4 regions of the Streptomyces sp. NPDC058664 genome follow, and region 3 is predicted to be linked to each of the others. Evidence: riboswitches for the same ligand, from Rfam matches in the RefSeq annotation. Region 3 holds a riboswitch; each other region holds the start of a gene.
The links. A riboswitch is a leader RNA that binds a small molecule or an ion and turns the genes downstream of it on or off. The one in region 3 is predicted to bind cyclic di-AMP.

Region 1 (4,609 bases), on a different contig from region 3:
GCCGCCGGCACCGGAGGCGCGGACGCTGTCGACCGTGGCGCCGGGGCGGTACTTGCCGGTGAGGAAGCCGGACGCGAGGCCGTAGTACGGGACGGCGGAGAGCCCGGCCTGCTCCACGGTCTTCAGGAGCGGGCCCTCGTAGGTCTCGCGGGAGACCAGGTTGTAGTGCGGCTGGAGGGCCACGTACCGGGTGAGGCCCTCGGCCTCGGCGAAGTCGAGGGAGGCCCGCAGCCGTTCCGGGGAGATGTTGGAGGCCGCGACCGCCCGCACCTTGCCGTCCCGCACGAGCTGGTCGAGGGCGGTGACGATCTCCTCGACGGGGACCGACTCGTCGTCGAAGTGGGTGTGGTAGAGGTCGATGCGGTCGGTGCCGAGGCGGCGCAGCGACTCCTCCGCGCCGGCCTTGATGGTGGCGGCGGCCAGTCCCTTGAAGCGGGGGTGGGCGCCGACCTTGGTGGCGACGACGATGTCGTCGCGGTTGCCGCGGGAGGCGAGCCAGCGGCCGATGACGGTCTCGGACTCGCCGCCCTCGTTGCCCTCGGCCCAGGCGGAGTAGACGTCGGCGGAGTCGACGAAGTTGCCGCCGGCTGCGGCGTAGGCGTCGAGGACGGCGAAGGACCGCGTCTCGTCGGCCGTCCACCCGAAGACGTTGCCGCCGAGGGCGAGCGGGAAGACGTGCAGGTCGGAACTGCCCAGCGGGCGGAGAGAGGCCATGGAGGGGCAACCCTCTCCGGCCCCGGGCCTATTCCGCGGCCGGTCCGCCCGCTGCTCAGGCCCGCCGGTCCGCCCGCTGCTCAGGCCCGCCGGTCCGCCCGCCGATCCACCCGCCGGTCAGGCCCGGCGACCAGGCAGCCCGGCGGTCAGACCGTCAGGCGGTCAGACCGTCAGGCCCTTGGAGCGGAGCCAGTCCGCCGGGTTGATGCCGTCGCCGCCGGGCGTGTGCACCTCCATGTGGAGGTGGGCGCCGGAGACGTTGCCCGTGGCGCCGACGCGGCCGATCGTCTCGCCGGTGCCCACGGTCTGGCCGACGCCGACCGTCATGGACGACAGGTGGCAGTACCAGACCTCGGTGCCGTCCTCCAGCTCCAGGACGATCCGGTAGCCGTAGGAACCGGACCAGCCCGCCGACTTGACGGTGGCGCCGTGGACCGCCTTGAGCGGGGTGCCGGTGGGGGCCGCGAAGTCGAGGCCCGTGTGGTAGCCGGAGGACCACATCGAGCCGGACTGCATGTAGGTGGCGGTGAGGGAGTACGAGGAGAGCGGCATCGAGTAGCTCGCGGCGAGCTGGGCGAGGCGCTCGGCCTCGGCCTTGGCCGCGGCTTCCGCCTCCGCCTTCGCCTTGGCCTCCGCCTCGGCCTTCGCCTTCGCCTCGGCAGCGGCCTCCGCGGCCGCCTTCTCCGCGGCCTCGGCCTTGGCCGCGGCCTCCGCGGCCGCCTTCTCCGCCGCCGCCTTCTCCGCCGCGGCCTTCTCGGCGGCGTCGGCGGAGGCCTGCTGCTGCTCGGCCTGCTGGAGGATGCGCGCACGCAGGGCCTCGCCCGCGTCGGCGGTGCCGGCCGTCTTCCCCGTCACCTGCTCGGCGGCCGTCCCGGTCCGCTCGTCGTCGTCGACGGTGGTGTACGCGGCGACGGTGAGCGGGTTCGGGTTGGAGCGGGCCGCGGCGACCGTCAGGTCCTCGTCCGACGACGTGCCCGCGTCCGGGAGGAGGTCGCCGACGCCGGGAAGGTCGTGGGCGTCCGGCAGACCGAGGTCCGGGAGGTCCGGGAGCGAGATGGCCACCGGCGGCTTCTCCTGCGCGGTGGCGAGGCCGCCCGCGCCGACGGCCGCGATGACACCGACGCCGAGGACGGTGGAGGAGCGGGCGAAGTTGGAGCGCTGCTTGACGACCCGGTGCCGGCCGCCGGAGCGGCTCTCGGCGCGGAGGGAGCCCTCGGTGGGGTTCCACTCGGTGTCCGGGGCGGCAGGACCCGCACCACTTCCGAAGGCGTCGAAGGGGACTTCGGGTGCGGGGGTGTTGGACGCCACGAAGGGGCGCTCCTTTCCTTCCTTCTCGCCTACCGGGTTAGCTGACGGGTTCGGAGCAGGAAGGTCTCCTACGGGCACGGTCGCACAGGTGCGAAGGGCCCGATTCACCCCAATTGGTGGTTCCCCGGTTCCTTTTCAGGATTCGGCGCGTGCGCACGGTGCCGCCTCTTGCGGCGGCTGGGACGACCGCGCTGCGTTATCGAACGTTAATAGACAGCGGGTCCCGATTCCAAGCCGTTCCCCTTGATCATTCATTGAATTGGGTCACAATGGCCCGAGTTGACCCCCCTTCAGCAACAACTGGCGAAACCTACCCGGGCTGACACCGGATCAATTGTTATCGCAGCGACACCTTCCGGCTACGGCCGGTGACCGGGCCCGGCCGGCGGGACCACCGGCATCGTGCGGCGCCGCTCCGGCTGCGTCGTCGTGGGACGGCTCAGCGCGAGCAGCGCCATGTCGTCCGTCGCCCCGCCGCCCGTGTGCAGCCGTACGTCGTCCACCAGCGCGTCGAGGAGCTCCTCGGGCCCCGGGAAGATCCGGCCGGCGAGGCGCTGCCCCGGGTCGTAGAAGACACCCGCCGCGTTCCGCGCCTCGGAGAGGCCGTCGGTGTAGAAGAGCAGCGTCGCGCCCGGCGGGTACGGCCGCCCCTCGGCCCGGTCCGGCCACACCGCCAGATCGCCCATGCCGAGCGGCAGCGCCGGTTCGGTCGGATCCAGCGTGTCCAGGCGCCCGTCCGCGTACAGCATCAGCGGTGGCGGGTGCCCGCGGTTGACGATCCGTACGAAACCGCTGAAGGTGCCGCTCCCGCCCTCGCGCGGGATCTCGGCCAGGACGGCGGTGGTGAAGCCCTCGACGGCGTCGAGTCCGTCCCTGCGGGTGCCTTCCCGGGCCAGCGCCCGTTCGAGGCGCTGCGCCACGCCCTCCAGGCTCCGCTCCTGCTCGGCCGCCTCCCGGAAGGCCCCGATGACGACGGCGACGGCCTCCACCGCGTCCATCCCCTTGCCCCGGACGTCCCCGACGACGAGCCGCACCCCGTAGGGGGTGTCCTGGACGGCGAACAGGTCGCCGCCGATGAACGCGTCCGCCTGCGCCGCCTCGTAACGGGCCGCGCACTGCAGCCCGCCGATCCGCTCGGCGGGCGTCGGCAGCACGGCCTTCTGCGCGGTCTCCGCGATGACCCGCGCCGAGGCGAGCCGCTCGCCGCTGCGGCGCACGACCCGGCTGATGAGGAGGGCGAGCGCGGAGACGGTGGCGACGGTCAGGGTCTCGGTGAGGGTCGGGACCTCGGTGACGGTGCCGTTGTAGAGGTGCAGCCCGACGGAGGCGAGGAGCGCGGCGATCCCGGTGAGGAGGGTCGTGAGGGTGGAGAAGAAGGGCGCGGCGATCAGCGGGGCGGCGGAGAACAGCGGCGCGGCGGTGTACGCGGGCGGTGTCAGCAGGTCGAAGACGACCCCGCCGGCGATGACCAGCGGCGGCAGCGCGCGGATGAACCGCCGGGCACGCCCGTACGAGTGGCGGCCGTCACCGCCCCGTCGCCCGCCGTCGCCCGCTCCTAGGGGGTGCCCCACCTGTGCTCTCCTGCCCGGTCCGTACCCGGCCGCGGTCCGTACCGCGCCCTCCCAGGGTGGCCGCCCCCGCACCGGGCGGCGACTCCCACGGGGCCGACCGGCGTACGGAGGCGGCCGGCCGCCGTCAGAGGTTCCGCTCGGCGTAGATCTCCATCGCGTCCCGGACCAGGACCGCGGTCCCCTCGCCGTGCTTGTCGTAGTTCGCGGTGAACCGCGGGTCGTCGACGTACATCCGGCCGAGGCCGATCACGTACTCCTTGCTCGGGGTCGTGGTGTGCGACAGCCACGCGATCTGGCGCCGCGTGATCGCCTGCACCTCCTCGTCGCCGGCGGCCAGGCCGTCCCTGAGCGCCCGCGCGAAGTCGCGGGCGATCCCCGCCTGCTCGTCCATGAACGCCTTCTTCCCCTCGGCGTCGAGCGACCGCCACCAGCGGTCCCCCTTCTCGTACGCGTCGCGGCCCCAGCGCTCGGTGACCTCCTCCTCGTACGCCGTGTGGTCGAAACCGTCGAACACTTCGTCGGCCATGAGTTCTTCTCCGTTCTCGGTCTTGTGGAGAGTGGTCCGCACGGACGCGATCCGGCGACCGATGCGCTCGCGCTCCTGTTCGAGCAGGGCGAGATGGGTGCGGAGGGCGGCGGTCGTGTCCCGCTGCCCCGCGAGGACCTCGGCGATGGCGGACAGCGAGAGCCCGAGCTCGCGCAGCAGCAGGATCCGCTGCAGCCGCACGAGCGCCGCCTGGTCGTAGTACCGGTAACCGTTCGCGCCGATCCGGCTCGGCTCCAGCAGTCCGCGCTCTCCGTAGTGCCGGAGGGTGCGGCTGGTGGTGCCGGCCTTCTTGGCGATCTCTTGGATCGACCACTCCATACCCGGAACGCTAAATCTTGACGTCGCGTCAAGGTCAAGCGGAGAAGTACGTCAAGCGGAGAAGTGCCGGGAAACGGCATACGACGAAGGCCCGGATCCAGTGACTGGATCCGGGCCTTCGTTGCTACTGAGTAGCGGGGACAGGATTTGA
Region 2 (4,609 bases), on a different contig from region 3:
CCCGGTGGCGAGGACCCCCAGGACGACGACCGCGAGGACGCCCGCCCAGGTCACCGTCGTCTGCCCTCCGCCGACGGCCGGGGCGGGTGCGCTGAGGCCGGTCGCCGTCAGCAGCTGCGCGGCGGAGAGCGCCAGCGGCGCGGTGCCCCGGCCGGTGAGGTGGCGGGCCATGTACGCGAAGGCCACGGCGTAGCTCGCGGAGGCGCCGAGGAGCGCGAGGGCGCCCCAGCTCATCAGGCCGGTCCCCCGGCTCCAGGGCGCGAAGATCAGCAGGACTCCGGCGAAGCCGAGCGCGAGGCCGGCCGACCGGGCGGCGCGCAGGGGGCGTTCGGAGCCCAGGGCCAGGCCGATGAGGAGGGACCAGAGCGGGGTGGTGGCGTTGAGTACGCCCGCCACTCCGCTGTCCACGGTCTGTTCTCCGACCGAGAAGAGCAGGAACGGCAGCGCGTTGCAGAAGAAGGCGGCGACGACGAGCCGTCCCCAGGTCGCCCGGTCCCGTGGCAGCCGCTGTCCCGCCGCGTACGCGAGTGCGAGGAGCACCGCCGCGCCCAGCAGGCACCGTACGAAGGTGATCCACCCGGGACCGAGGCCCTCGTTGAGGGAGATCTTGATCCAGAGGAAGCCCGAGCCCCAGAGCAGGGCCAGGACGCCCATGCGTGTCGCCGATGTCATGTCCTCACGGTCCTCCGCCCCATCCGACAGGACAAGCGATGAATCGTGGGGTCGGCGTTAAGCTGTGCTACATGCTCGATGTGAGACGCATGCAGGTGCTCCGGGCCGTCGTCAGCAGTGGCTCCGTGACCGCCGCGGCCGCGCACCTCGGTTACACCCCCTCGGCCGTGAGCCAGCAGATCGGCGTCCTGGAGAAGGAGGCCGGCATCGCGCTGCTCGAACGGTTCGGCAGGGGCGTGCGTCCGACGGCCGCCGGGCGGCTGCTCACCGAGCACGCCGCCGTCATCGGCCGTCAGGTCGCCGAGGCCGAGACCGCCCTCGCCGATCTGCGGGCGGGCCGCACCGGGCAGATCGCGGTCCACTACTTCGCCACGGCGGGCGCCGATCTCGTCGCTCCCGCCCTGGCCCGTTTCCGCACCGAACACCCGGGCGTACGCGTGGAGCTGAGGATCTCCGACGGTGCTCCCGACGAGGACGCCGACCTCACCCTGGTGGTACGGCCCCGGGGCGGCGGCCCCGGAGCGTCCGGCGACGGGTTGCGGCTGGTCCATCTGCTCGACGACCCCTACCGGGCCGTGCTGCCCAAGGGCCATCCGCTCGCCGGCCGCCGCGCCGCCGTCGACCTCGCCTCGCTCGCCGCCGAGCCCTGGGTCGGCAGCGAACGCCCCGGCCCGTGCCTCGACGCGGTGATGGAGGCGTGCGCGGCGGCCGGGTTCACCCCGGACATCGCGGTGGAGTGCGAGGAGTACGCCACCGCGCAGGGCTTCGTCGCGGCCGGTCTCGGCGTGAGCCTGATCCCGTTGACCGGCTTGGGCAGCCGCCACCCGAACGTGGTCGTCCGCAAGGTCCGCGGTCCTGAGCCGGTCCGTTCGATCCACGCGGCGGTACGGGAGTCCTCGCTCACCCTGCCTGCCGTGCGGGGTCTCCTCACGGCCCTTCAGGAGGTGTGACGGGGGCGGCGCGCGGGGCGGCCCTCAGCGGCCGGCGTGTGCGGCGCGGTGGATCGTGGCGTCGAGGAGGGCCAGGGCGTCCGCCGCGGTACGGCCGGGGGCCCGGTTCCACGGTCCGATCAGGTCCCGCCACCCCCGGGACCGGAGTTCGGCCATGATCCAGGCGGCCCCCTCGTTCATCGTCGTCGCGCTGCCGTAGCCGAGCCGGTGGGCGGCGAGGAGGGCGCCGCAGACGCACCGGGCCCCACGGACGTCGCGCAGTTTGTACGGGGCGTTCTGCCAGCCCCACTCCGCCAGCACGAGGCGCGCGTAGCCGAGGTGGACCGAGGGGCGCAGCTCCGACCGGCCGACCCGCCGCCAGGCGTGCAGCCGGTCGGGCAGTACGGCTCCGATCCGCCCCGGGAGGCGGCGCTCGGCGGGAAGGGGTGGCGGCAGTGCGTCGAGCGCGTCGGCGACGAGCCGGTCCACCGGCACGGTGAGCAGAGCTCTCCAGCTCTCGGCGTCCGGCGCCGCGTTCGGTGCCGCGTCGGGCGCGGGGACGGGCGTGATCTCGGGCGCGGGGACGGGCGCGGACGGCGGGGCGGCGGTCCAGTCCGTGACGATCCGCTGCCAGGTGGCGCTCTCGTAGAGGGCGGCGGCCTGGCGGTCGAGGGTCTCGGGGGTGAGCAGGGGGGCGGAGGGCGACATCCGGGCGGCTCCTCGGTCGGGGTCACTCCATCGTTCAGGACGAATGTCGGCTTTGCGCCCTATGCCCTTGAGTGCCCCACGATCGACCAGCTCTTTACAACACACTTCCCTATTAACAGATTTAAGGTGCATATACGGACATTGAACGCCTGGTGACGCGACTCACTTTCCCCCGCCCCCACCCGCGCCCGGAACCGGCGCATTCCGCACGGCGCAAGGAAGTTCGGCCGGCCCGGCCGACGGTCGATCTTGAATTCCGCGAATTATGTGATCCTTCGGCCGAACGACGGCATCCGCTCCTCTTGTTCTCCGTCGCGTCACTGGCCTACGGTCACCTCCATTCGAGCGGATCGCCGAATCCTGCCACCGCTCGTAATACCTCCCTTTCACCCGACGGCAGGAGCGGGGGACCCACGAATACGCCGGCCCGGATTCCGGGACGGCTCGGGGTGAAGCCGCGTGCGTGCGGCCGGACATCTCCAGTCCGAACCCGACAGCTCACCCCGAAGGCGCCGGAGAGGAATCCGTCATGCCTGCACACGGTAAGCACCGCCGCCCCCGTCGCAACCCCGTCTCCCGTGGACTCGCGCTGGTCGGCACGGGTGGGGCCGCCCTCGCCCTCCCCCTGCTCGCCCCCGGCGCGGCCGGCGCCGCGCCCGTCTCCGGAACCCCGGAGGTCGCCGCCCAGCCCGCCGCCGCTTTCGGCGCAGCAGCCCCGGCCAAGGCTCCCGCCGCCCCGGCCGCCGCGCGTACGTACACCGTCGTCAGTGGCGACTCGCTTTCCCTGATCGCCCAGAAGAAGGGAATTCAGGGCGGCTGGAAGAGCCTTTACAAGGCCAATAAGAGCACGGTGGGTGACAACCCGTCACTCATTCACCCCGGTCTTGAACTGACGGTCGGTCGGAATTCCGTGAAGGCCACCCCCGCACAGGCGAAGAAGTCCGGTTCGGCCGAACGGGCGAGCCGGTCCGAGCGCCGGGCGGCCGCCCCGGCCGCCGCCACCTCCACCGGAGCCTCCGCCGCGCAGGCCGCTCCTGCCGCCGCCCCGGCCGCCGCTCCGGTCAAGGCCGCCCCGGCCGCCGCCACCCAGTACGCGAACAACCTCGACGGCTGGATCCGGGAGTCGCTGGACATCATGGCCCAGCGCGGTATCCCCGGTTCCTACGACGGGATCCTCCGCAACGTCATGCGCGAGTCGTCCGGCAACCCGCGGGCCATCAACAACTGGGACATCAACGCGGTGAACGGCACCCCCTCGAAGGGGCTCCTCCAGGTGATCCAGCCGACCTTCGACGCCTACCACGTGCCGGGCACGTCCACGGATCTGTACGACCCGGTCGCCAACATCACCGCCGCCTGCAACTACGCGGCCGACCGCTACGGCTCCATCGACAACGTCAACGGCCCCTACTGATCCCGGAAGTGCTCGGTGAACCAGGAGGTGGCCAGCTCCGCCACCTCCTCCAGGGCACCGGGTTCCTCGAAGAGATGGGTGGCGCCCTCCACGACGGCCAGCCGGTTCTCGCAGCGCAACAGGGCGCCCGCCCGCCGGTTGAGGTCGAGGACCAGCGCGTCCCTGCCTCCCACCACCAGGAGCGTGGGCGCCCGCACCTGGGCCAGGCGGTCGGCCGCGAGGTCCGGTCGGCCGCCGCGTGAGACGACGGCGGCCACGGACGACCCGGGTTCGCCCGCCGCCCACAGCGCGGCGGCGGCTCCCGTGCTCGCACCGAAGTAGCCGAGCGGCAGGCCGGCGCCCTCGGGCCGCCCGGCGAGCCAGTCCGTGGCACCGGCGAGCCGGCCCGCGAGCAGGGGCGTGTCGAAGACACGCGCCCGGTCGGCCGCCTCCGTCTCGGTGAGCAGGTCGAAGAGGAGCGTTCCGAGGCCCGCCCGGTTGAGCTCCGTCGCGACCGCCCGGTTGCGGGAGCTGTGCCGACTGCTGCCGCTGCCGTGGGCGAACAGGACGATGCCCGCGGCCCCTTCGGGCACCGCGAGCCGCCCGGCGAGCACCGCTCCGGCCGCGGGGATCCGTACGTCCGTGTCGTGGACGACCGGGCCGTGGGCGGCGCGGTTGTGGTCCAGACAGGCGATGACCTCGGCGTCGGGGGTCTGGGTGAAGTCCCGGTAGAACTGCCCGATCGCGTAGAACGACTCCGGTGTGTGGACGCTCACGGTCTCGTCGGCCTCGCCGCCGAGCCGGGTGGTCCAGCCCTGCGGTGCGACGGGGACCGCGAGGACGATCCGGGCGGCCCCCTTGGCGCGTACCACCCGGCAGGCCGCCAGGGCCGTGGCACCGGTGGCGA
Region 3 (4,609 bases):
CGGCAGGCCCTGGCCGACCAGCGTCTCTCGAAGAACCCGGTGCACCACGCGGAGCCCGGGAAGACGGGGATCCCCGGCGAGCGCAGCGCCGGCCTCATGACGCACCTGCTCAACATCGACCCGCCCGACCACACCCGGCTGCGGCGGCTCGTGTCGAAGGCGTTCACCCCGCGCCGGGTCGCCGAGTTCACCCCGCGCGTGCAGGAACTGACGGACCGGCTCATCGACTCCTTCGCGGAGCGGGGGAGCGCGGACCTCATCCACGAGTTCGCGTTCCCGATGCCCATCTACGCGATCTGCGACCTGCTCGGCGTGCCCCGCGAGGACCAGGACGACTTCCGGGACTGGGCCGGGATGATGATCCGGCACGGCGGCGGGCCCCGCGGCGGGGTCGCCCGGTCGGTGAAGAAGATCCGCGGCTACCTCGCGGAGCTGATCCACCGCAAGCGCCAGGACCTCGGCGACGACCTGATCTCCGGCCTGATCCGCGCGAGCGACCACGGTGACCACCTCACCGAGGCCGAGGCCACCGCGATGTGCTTCGTGCTCCTCTTCGCCGGTTTCGAGACGACCATCAACCTCATCGGCAACGGCGTCCACGCCCTGCTGCACCACCCCGAGCAGCGCGAGCGGCTCCAGGCCTCGATCGCGGCGGGCCAGACGGGCCTCCTGGAGACCGCGGTGGAGGAGCTGCTGCGGTTCGACGGGCCGGTGGAGATGGCCACCTGGCGGTACGCGACGCAGCCGCTGACCATCGGCGGGCAGGAGATCCCGGCGGGGGACCCGGTGCTCGTGGTGCTCGCCGCCGCCAACCGGGACCCGGAGCGGTTCGCGGGACCGGACACGCTCGACCTCACCCGGCGCGACAGCCAGCACCTCGGGTACGGGCACGGCATCCACTACTGCCTGGGCGCGCCGCTCGCCCGCCTCGAGGGGCAGACGGCGCTCGCGACCCTGCTGACCCGCCTTCCGGACCTGCGACTTGCCGCCGACCCGGCCGAACTGCGCTGGCGCGGCGGGCTCATCATGCGGGGATTGCGCACGCTTCCGGTGGAGTTCTCCCCGTCCGTACCGCTCCGGCACGGTGACGGCGTATCAGAAATGTGATCTTCGCGTGATCGTGAGGCCATCGACTTGTGACGAGCGTTCGAATACCGCTACGTTCGCCGCAATCCCAGCCGTCACGCGAAAGGCGCTCCTATGCGTTCCGGGAACGGACGACACCGTCGCCCCCGTCAGGCCCCCGCCATCGTCGTCGCCGCCGGTGTGACCGGATCCGCCATGGCGCTGCCGCTGCTCGCCACCGGGTCCGCCTCCGCGGCCGACGCCGCCACCTGGGACCGGGTCGCCGAGTGCGAGTCCGGCGGCCAGTGGAGCGCCAACTTCGGCAACGGCATGTACGGCGGCCTCCAGTTCACCCAGGACAGCTGGGAGCGGAACGGCGGCCTGGCGTACGCGCCCAGCGCCGACCTGGCCAGCCGCGCCCAGCAGATCGCGGTGGCCGAGAAGGCGCTCGCCAAGGGCTCCGTCGAGTGGGCCACCTGCGCGCCGATCGCCGGCCTGACGAACGACGGCAGGGCCCCCGGCGTGGACCCGGGGCCGGCTTCCGTCCCGAAGGTCCCCACGGGGCCGGTCGTCGAGTCGAACCGGACCGCGGGCCTTCCGGAGGGCTCCACGGGCTCCACCGCGACCGAGGAGACCGCGAGGCGGGCCACGGGCGCCGTCACGCCGACCGCCCCCGCCTCTCCGACCGCGCCCGCCACGCCGGTCTCGCCGACCGCGCCCGGCGTGCCGACCACCCCGGTGAGCCCCTCCGCGCCGGCCGACACGACCGCGCCGACCACTCCGGTCACCCCGACCACCCCGGTCGCCCCTGACGCCTCCACCACGCCCGGTGCGCCCGGTTCGTCCGTGATGCCCGGCACTCCGGAAGGTGACGCGACGTCGGCCACTCCCGGAAGCGGGAAGCATCGGGGCGAGGCCGCACCGGAGGAAACCGGCAAGGCGGACAGTTCACTCGAATCGGGTAGACACGCCTCGTCCGGGAGCAAGGTGACCGAAACGCCCATCGCATCGACGCCGGTTGACGAGGCGAAGGGTGCGGGCGCAACGGACAGTCAGGACACTTCGGACGCGTACACCGTGCGGCCGGGCGACAGCCTGTCCGACATCGCGCAGAAGAACGAACTCCCCGGAGGCTGGACCGCCCTCTACGACGCCAATCGGCGGACGGTGGGCATCGATCCGGACCTCATCCTTCCTGGTCAGAGCCTCGAATTGACGGACATTTCGCCCGCGACGGCCGAGTGATTCGAGGCCGTATGTCCGGTTCTGCGTAAGTGAGACATGGGTCTCTTCGCCCCAACTGGCGTGTCTTGGCCGTACCTTTTGTCTCCGCCACCTCTCACCTGCGTAAACGCCGCCCACCGGAGGGCAAGTAGGGGCGATATTTCCGCAATGCGCCTCTTTGAACTTCCGGTGGGTCTGTGTCTACGGTCTTACCGCTCGCCACCGCGGGCCCCGTCGACCGAAACGCCGAATCCTGCCGTCGGCCGATGGGAACAGTCGTCGCGCAAGCGCCGAAGGCAGGAGTGGGGGACCCAAGGTAAGTGCCGGTTCCGGCCGTTGAGAAAGACGGCCGACGATCGGCTTGGGGTGAAGCCGCGTGCTAGGACACGCGGCCGGGCAACTTTCCGGCCCGAACCCGACAGCTCACCTCACAGGCGTCGGTGAGGAGAATCTCCATGCTGTTTTCCGGCAAGGGCAAACACCGCCGTCCCTCCAAGGCCACCCAGGTCGTCGCGCTCGTCGGCGTCACCGGTGTCGCCGTCGCGGCCCCGCTGATGACCGCGGGCACCGCCTCGGCCGCCACGGCCTCCGAGTGGGACCGCGTCGCCCAGTGCGAGTCCGGCGGCAACTGGTCCATCAACACGGGCAACGGCTACTACGGCGGCCTCCAGTTCTCGGCCTCCACCTGGGCCGCGTACGGCGGCACCGCCTACGCCTCGACCGCCAACCAGGCGTCGAAGTCCCAGCAGATCGCCATCGCCGAGAAGGTCCTCGCGGGCCAGGGCAAGGGCGCCTGGCCGAGCTGTGGCGTGGGCCTCTCCGGAGCCTCCTACGACGGCGGCGCCGCCGAGAGCGCCCCGCAGCAGAGCGCCCCGCAGCCGGAGCGGAAGGCCGAGCAGCCGACCACCCGCAGCGAGCAGCGCCAGGCTCCGCAGCCGAAGAGCGCGCAGACCGCCGCGCCGAAGGCCGCCGCCAAGAAGACCGTCACCACCCCGACCGGCAAGAAGGTCGAGAAGGGCGACGGCGAGTACAAGGTCGTGACCGGCGACACCCTCAGCACCATCGCCCGGGCGCAGGGCGTCGACGGCGGCTGGGCCGAGCTCTTCGAGCTGAACAAGGACGTCGTCGAGAACGCCGACCTCATCTACCCGGGCCAGCAGCTTCACCTGAAGTGAGCCCGGCGGTCCGCGTGAGTCCGGCGGCTCACGCGGTCCCCACGACCCTCCCGCGGTGACCACCCCGACCCGGCGCGCCCCTTCCCCCGTGCGCGCCGGGCCGGGGTTCCCCGTTTCCGGGAGGAAGCCGGCCCCGGCTCTCCGCCTCCGGGAGGGAGCCGGCCGACCCCGACTCTCCGTTTCGGGACGACCCGGTGATTACCGCCCGGTAGATCCGGGGTCCTTCGTCCCGTGATGCATGCCCTTGGGTCCTTTTTCGTCCCAGGGGGCGGGCGCCCGGCGGGCCGGAGCCCCCGAGCCGGTTAGGCTCTTGTCGCAAGGCAAAGCGACCCTGCACCGGCCTTGCGTCACATCCAGCGTCACATCCCAAAAAGGAGATGCTCGTGCCGTCCATCGACGTCGTCGTAGCCCGGGAAATCCTGGACTCCCGAGGCAACCCCACGGTCGAGGTCGAGGTCGGCCTCGACGACGGCAGCACCGGCCGTGCTGCTGTTCCGTCCGGCGCCTCCACCGGTGCGTTCGAGGCCATCGAGCTTCGCGACGGTGACCCCAACCGCTACCTGGGCAAGGGTGTCGAGAAGGCCGTCCTCGCCGTCATCGAGCAGATCGGCCCGGAGCTCGTCGGCTACGACGCCACCGAGCAGCGCCTGATCGACCAGGCGATGTTCGACCTGGACGCCACCGAGAACAAGGCCTCCCTCGGCGCCAACGCCATCCTCGGCGTCTCCCTCGCCGTCGCGCACGCCGCGTCCGAGGCCTCCGACCTCCCGCTCTTCCGCTACCTCGGCGGCCCGAACGCGCACCTGCTGCCCGTTCCGATGATGAACATCCTCAACGGTGGGTCGCACGCCGACTCCAACGTGGACATCCAGGAGTTCATGATCGCCCCGATCGGCGCGGAGTCCTTCTCCGAGGCCCTTCGCTGGGGTGCGGAGGTCTACCACACCCTGAAGAAGGTCCTGAAGACCAAGGGCCTGTCCACCGGTCTCGGCGACGAGGGCGGCTTCGCGCCGAACCTCGAGTCGAACCGCGCCGCCCTGGACCTCATCATCGAGGCGATCAAGGAGGCCGGTTACGAGCCCGGCCGTGACATCGCGCTCGCGCTCGACGTCGCCGCCTCCGAGTTCTACAAGGACGGCTCGTAC
Region 4 (4,609 bases), on a different contig from region 3:
ATGATCGGGATCGAGTTCGGCCGGCCCTCCTCGCTCGGCCTCCGCGGGCGCTGGACGATGCTCCAGGCGGCCCGCAAGGGCCTCTTCGCCCAGATGGTCGTGGTCCCGCTGCTCCAGCGGCACCGGATCCTCACCCAGGTCTCCGGCGACCATCTGGAGGTGATCAAGCTGATCCCGCCGCTGGTCATCGACGAGGCGGACGTGGACCGGTTCGTCACCGCCTTCACGGCGGTCATGGACGAGGCCCACGGGGGCGGCGGGCTGATGTGGGACTTCGGGAGGACACTGGTCAAGCAGGCGGTCGCGCAGCGCTGACGCCCACACCCTCCGACTTTTGCCTCTGAGGCAAGAAACTTGCCTCAGAGGCACGAAGCTGGCGGAATGGACGCATGGACCACGTCCCCGGGGAGACCTTCCCGGACCCTGCCTCGCCGGCTCCCGCCGACCCCGGCCCCGCCTCCCCGTCTCCGGGTGCCCTGCCGGACGTCGCCCCGCAGCTGCGGGCCCTGCGCCGCCGCCGGGGGCTCACCCTGGAGACCGCCGCCCAGCGGGCCGGCCTCTCGCCGGCCCACCTCTCGCGCCTGGAGACCGGGAACAGACAACCCTCGCTGCCGATGCTGCTCGCCCTCGCCCGTATCTACGGTACGACGGTCTCCGAGCTCCTCGGCGAGGCGCCGCCCGAGCGTGACCCCGTCGTCCGGGCCGGCCGCTCCGAACCGGTCGAGGCCGACGGATGGATCTACCGCCAGGCGGGCGGCGCCGGGCGCGCCCTGCAGTGCCTGCGGGTCCACGTGCCGTACGCCACCCGGGCCGACATCGTGCGCGTCCACCCCGGGGAGGAGTGGATCCACGTCCTGGAGGGCCGGGTGCGGCTCGCGCTCGGCGAGGCCGTCCATGTCCTCGACCCCGGGGACAGCGCGCACCTCGACTCGCTCACCCCGCACCGGATCGGCGCCGCCACCCCCGGCGGGGCGGAGCTGCTGTTCGTCCACACCCTGATGCAGAGTCCCGCGGCCGAGCTGTGCCTCGGTGACGGGACCCCGCACCGGCGCTGATCCCCGCGGCTCTTCATCCCTCCGAAAGGACCGATATGCCCGACATGTCAAGGAAGTCGCGACCGGTGACCGGCGAGGAGCGCGGGGAGGGCAAGTTCCCCAAGGGGCTGGTCCTCCGCCTGTTCGCCTACCTGATCGCCGGCCACCTCTTCGCCGGTTTCCTCTACCTGCTCTTCATGCTCGGCGGGCAGAACCAGTAGGGGAGTTCCGGGCCGGGCCGTCGGCTACGCCTCGGTGAGCAGCCGCTCCCGCAGGCGCTCCCGGGTCTCCGCGGTCAGCTTCAGGCCGTCCGCGAGGTAGCCGTCCACCGAGCCCCAGGTCGCCTCGATCGTCTCGAAGGCGTCCCGCAGGTACTCCACCCGCGCGTCGAACAGCGGGCTCAGCAGCTCCATCACCTCGGGCGACATGGCGTCCGGAGCGGTGGAGCCGCGGCGCACCTTGTAGCGGCGGTGCGGCTCGTTCGACAGCACGTAGTCGGCCTCGATCGCCGCGCGCTCGACCCCGACGGCGAGCAGGGTGATCGCGATGGAGAGCCCGGCGCGGTCCTTGCCGGCCGCGCAGTGCATCAGGGCGGGCAGGCTGTCCTCGGCCAGGGAGTGCAGGATCCGGCTGTGCTCCGCGGTCCGCTCGATCACCATCTTCCGGTACGAGTCGGACATGCGGGCGGCGGCCTTGCCGTCGCCGAGGATCTCCCGCAGCTGCTCGATGTCGCCGTCGCGGACCAGCTTCCAGAACTCCTTGCCGTCCGCCGGATCGTTGAGGGGTATGTTCACGTTCCGCACGCCGGGCAGCTCGACGTCCGGACCCTCGACCTTCCGGTCGGCCAGGTTCCGGAAGTCGAAGACGGTGTGCAGCCCCAGCGAGTCGAGGAAGGCGACGTCCGTCCCGGTCGCGTGGGCGAGGTGACCGCTGCGGAAGAGGCGGCCGGGGCGCACGGCGCGCCCGTCCGTCGTCGGCAGGCCGCCCACGTCCCGGAAGTTGCGGACCTCGACCAGCTCGGGTTCGTTCAGTTCGGTGGGCGGGACCTGCGGCAGCTGCTGCGTCACGGATGCTCCTGGTGGTCGACGTTCGGGGTGCCCGACGCGGAATGGGTTCCAGGGGCAATCATCCAGGCGGGACGGTGGCGGCGCACCCCCCGGGAGCAGGAATGGGCGATCTGTCCGTATTGGGGCCTTGCGTATAACGCGCCCTGTTTACGGGTGAGATGGGATCCGGTGCGTGAGCAGGGTCATAGAAGTGACGGATCGTGGCCGACGGCCGGAAGCAATTGCCGTACGCAAAAGGGAAATCGAAGGTCCGTCATCCACGGAGGGTGACCGGAATTCCCGGCGGAAGACAGAGCGGGGAAAGCCGGTGGAAATCAGCGGCTTGTCCGTGCCGACCCCCTCGTCTAGCGTCACCGTCAATCCGGTCGGACCGCCGAATCCTGCCACCGTCCGGAATTCCCACTCACCCATGCGTGGCAGGAGCGGGGGACCCAGGAAGTACGCCGGTCCCGCGACGCAGGACGGCTCGGGGTGAAGCCGCGTGAGAGCGCGGCCGGACATCTCCAGTCCGAACCCGACAGCTCACCTCGCAGGCGCCGGAGAGGAATTCGCCATGCCCGCGAAGGGTAAGCACCGCCGTACCAAGTCCAGCCGCCTCACCCGCTCGATCGCCGCCGCCGGTACCGGAGGCGCCGTCGTCGCCCTCCCGCTCCTCGGAGCCACCGGCGCCCACGCCGCCACGCAGGCCGCCCCGGCCGCGGCCCCCGCCACCGTCGCCGCCGCCCAGGTGAAGGCCCCCGCCGCCGCCCCGGCCGCGCCCGCCGCGAAGGCCGCGCCGAAGACGTACTCCGTCGTGCGGGGTGACTACCTGTCGAAGATCGCCTCCGAGCACGACCTCGCGGGCGGCTGGCAGAAGCTGTACGCCGACAACCGCCAGGTCGTCGGCGAGGACCCCTCGCTCATCCTGCCGGGCATGAAGCTCACGCTCGGAGCCAAGAGCACCGCTGCGGCCGCCGCCCCGAAGAGCGCCGCCCCGAAGAGCGCCGCGCCCAAGGCCGCCGCCCCGAAGGCCCAGAAGAGCTCCGCCGGGTCCTCCGCGAAGAACGGTGACACCCCGCGCGCCTCCCGCGGCGGCGAGCGCCCCGCCGCCCCGGCCGCCGCCGCGCAGTCCACGGACTCCTCGTCCTCGTCCTCCTCCGCGCAGTCCACGGGCTCCTCCAGCTCCGGCGCCTCGACCTCCGCGTCCGGCTGGGTCGCACCGGTCGACGGCGGCGTCTCCACCCCGTACCGCGCCTCCGGCTCCATGTGGTCCTCCGGCTACCACACCGGTGCCGACTTCATCGCCTCCTCCGGCACCACCGTCCGCGCCGTCGGCGCCGGCACGGTCGTCTCGGCCGGCTGGAGCGGCGCCTACGGCAACGAGGTCGTCATCCAGCACGCCGACGGCAACTACTCCCAGTACGCCCACCTCTCCTCCCTCTCCGTCTCCTCCGGCCAGACGGTCGGCGGCGGTCAGCAGATCGGTCTCTCCGGCTCCACCGGCAACTCGACCGGCCCGCACCTCCACTTCGAGATCCGCACCTCGCCGAGCTACGGCTCCGACATCGACCCGCTGGGCTACCTGCGCCAGCACGGCGTCTCCATCTGACGCACGTCAACTCCCGCGCGGCCCGGCACTCCTGTGCCGGGCCGCGCGCGTTCCCCGCTCTATTCCGGCTTGGCAAATTCTTTATCGGTGGCATATGTCACCCGGCGTCAACCCCTCCTTACGGTCGCGTAGGTCACACCCGAAAGGGAAGGATGTGCTCCCGTGGCAGACGATTCGAGATCAAGAGACAAGAACGCATTCGGGTCGTACGCGGCGATCGGTGACAGCTTCACCGAGGGCGTCGGAGACCCCGGGCCCGACGGGACGTACGTCGGCTGGGCGGACCGCTTCGCGGTCCTGCTCGCCGACCAGCTGCCGGAGCACGACGCCTTCCGCTACGCCAACCTGGCCGTACGCGGGCGCCTCCTCGACCAGATCGTGGCGGAACAGGTCCCCCGGGCGAAGGAACTCGCCCCCGACCTGGTGACCTTCTGCGCCGGCGGCAACGACATCATCCGCCCCGGCTCGGACCCCGACGACGTGGCCGAGCGCTTCGAGCGCGCCGTCGCCGAACTGACCTCCGCCGTCGGCACCGTCATGGTGACCACCGGCTTCGACACCCGTGACGTGCCCGTGCTCAGGCACCTGCGCGGCAAGATCGCCACCTACACCGCCCACGTCCGGGCCATCGCGGACCGCTACGACTGCCCGGTCCTCGACCTGTGGTCCCTCAGGTCGGTGCAGGACCGGCGCGCCTGGGACGGCGACCGGCTGCACCTCTCGCCCGAGGGACACACCCGGGTCGCCCTGCGCGCCGCCCAGGTCCTCGGCCTGCCGGTACCCGCCGACCCCGACCAGGCGTGGCCGCCGGTACCCCCGCGCGGCACCCTCGAGGTGCGCCGCGACGACATCCAGTGGGCGAGGGAGTACCTGGTGCCCTGGATCGGGCGCCGGCTGCGCGGCGAGAGCTCCGGGGACCA

Region 1: it holds a riboswitch for cyclic di-AMP, as region 3 does, so the genes downstream of both, ACFWUY_RS03205 (M23 family metallopeptidase) here and ACFWUY_RS05475 (transglycosylase family protein) in region 3, are expected to answer to the same signal.
Region 2: it holds a riboswitch for cyclic di-AMP, as region 3 does, so the genes downstream of both, ACFWUY_RS10835 (transglycosylase SLT domain-containing protein) here and ACFWUY_RS05475 (transglycosylase family protein) in region 3, are expected to answer to the same signal.
Region 4: it holds a riboswitch for cyclic di-AMP, as region 3 does, so the genes downstream of both, ACFWUY_RS08040 (peptidoglycan DD-metalloendopeptidase family protein) here and ACFWUY_RS05475 (transglycosylase family protein) in region 3, are expected to answer to the same signal.

Annotation. Positions count from the first base shown of each region.
Region 1 covers NZ_JBHXRW010000003.1:21,281-25,889, forward strand. Annotated here, with positions in the region: gene ACFWUY_RS03200 (aldo/keto reductase) at 1-714, opposite strand, end outside; gene ACFWUY_RS03205 (M23 family metallopeptidase) at 877-2,022, opposite strand; cyclic di-AMP (ydaO/yuaA leader) riboswitch at 2,034-2,180, opposite strand; gene ACFWUY_RS03210 (PP2C family protein-serine/threonine phosphatase) at 2,382-3,593, opposite strand; gene ACFWUY_RS03215 (MerR family transcriptional regulator) at 3,718-4,458, opposite strand; tRNA gene ACFWUY_RS03220 (tRNA-Met) at 4,591-4,609, opposite strand, start outside.
Region 2 covers NZ_JBHXRW010000010.1:56,147-60,755, forward strand. Annotated here, with positions in the region: gene ACFWUY_RS10820 (DMT family transporter) at 1-672, opposite strand, end outside; gene ACFWUY_RS10825 (LysR family transcriptional regulator) at 744-1,622, shown strand; gene ACFWUY_RS10830 (hypothetical protein) at 1,647-2,309, opposite strand; cyclic di-AMP (ydaO/yuaA leader) riboswitch at 2,651-2,834, shown strand; gene ACFWUY_RS10835 (transglycosylase SLT domain-containing protein) at 2,839-3,723, shown strand; gene ACFWUY_RS10840 (phosphoribosyltransferase family protein) at 3,717-4,609, opposite strand, start outside.
Region 3 covers NZ_JBHXRW010000004.1:191,466-196,074, forward strand. Annotated here, with positions in the region: gene ACFWUY_RS05465 (cytochrome P450) at 1-1,107, shown strand, start outside; gene ACFWUY_RS05470 (transglycosylase family protein) at 1,201-2,310, shown strand; cyclic di-AMP (ydaO/yuaA leader) riboswitch at 2,568-2,741, shown strand; gene ACFWUY_RS05475 (transglycosylase family protein) at 2,745-3,464, shown strand; gene eno (phosphopyruvate hydratase) at 3,848-4,609, shown strand, end outside.
Region 4 covers NZ_JBHXRW010000007.1:28,193-32,801, reverse strand. Annotated here, with positions in the region: gene ACFWUY_RS08060 (aspartate aminotransferase family protein) at 1-315, shown strand, start outside; gene ACFWUY_RS08055 (helix-turn-helix domain-containing protein) at 390-1,055, shown strand; gene ACFWUY_RS08050 (DUF6126 family protein) at 1,100-1,255, shown strand; gene ACFWUY_RS08045 (tyrosine-protein phosphatase) at 1,280-2,101, opposite strand; cyclic di-AMP (ydaO/yuaA leader) riboswitch at 2,496-2,650, shown strand; gene ACFWUY_RS08040 (peptidoglycan DD-metalloendopeptidase family protein) at 2,655-3,689, shown strand; gene ACFWUY_RS08035 (SGNH/GDSL hydrolase family protein) at 3,852-4,609, shown strand, end outside.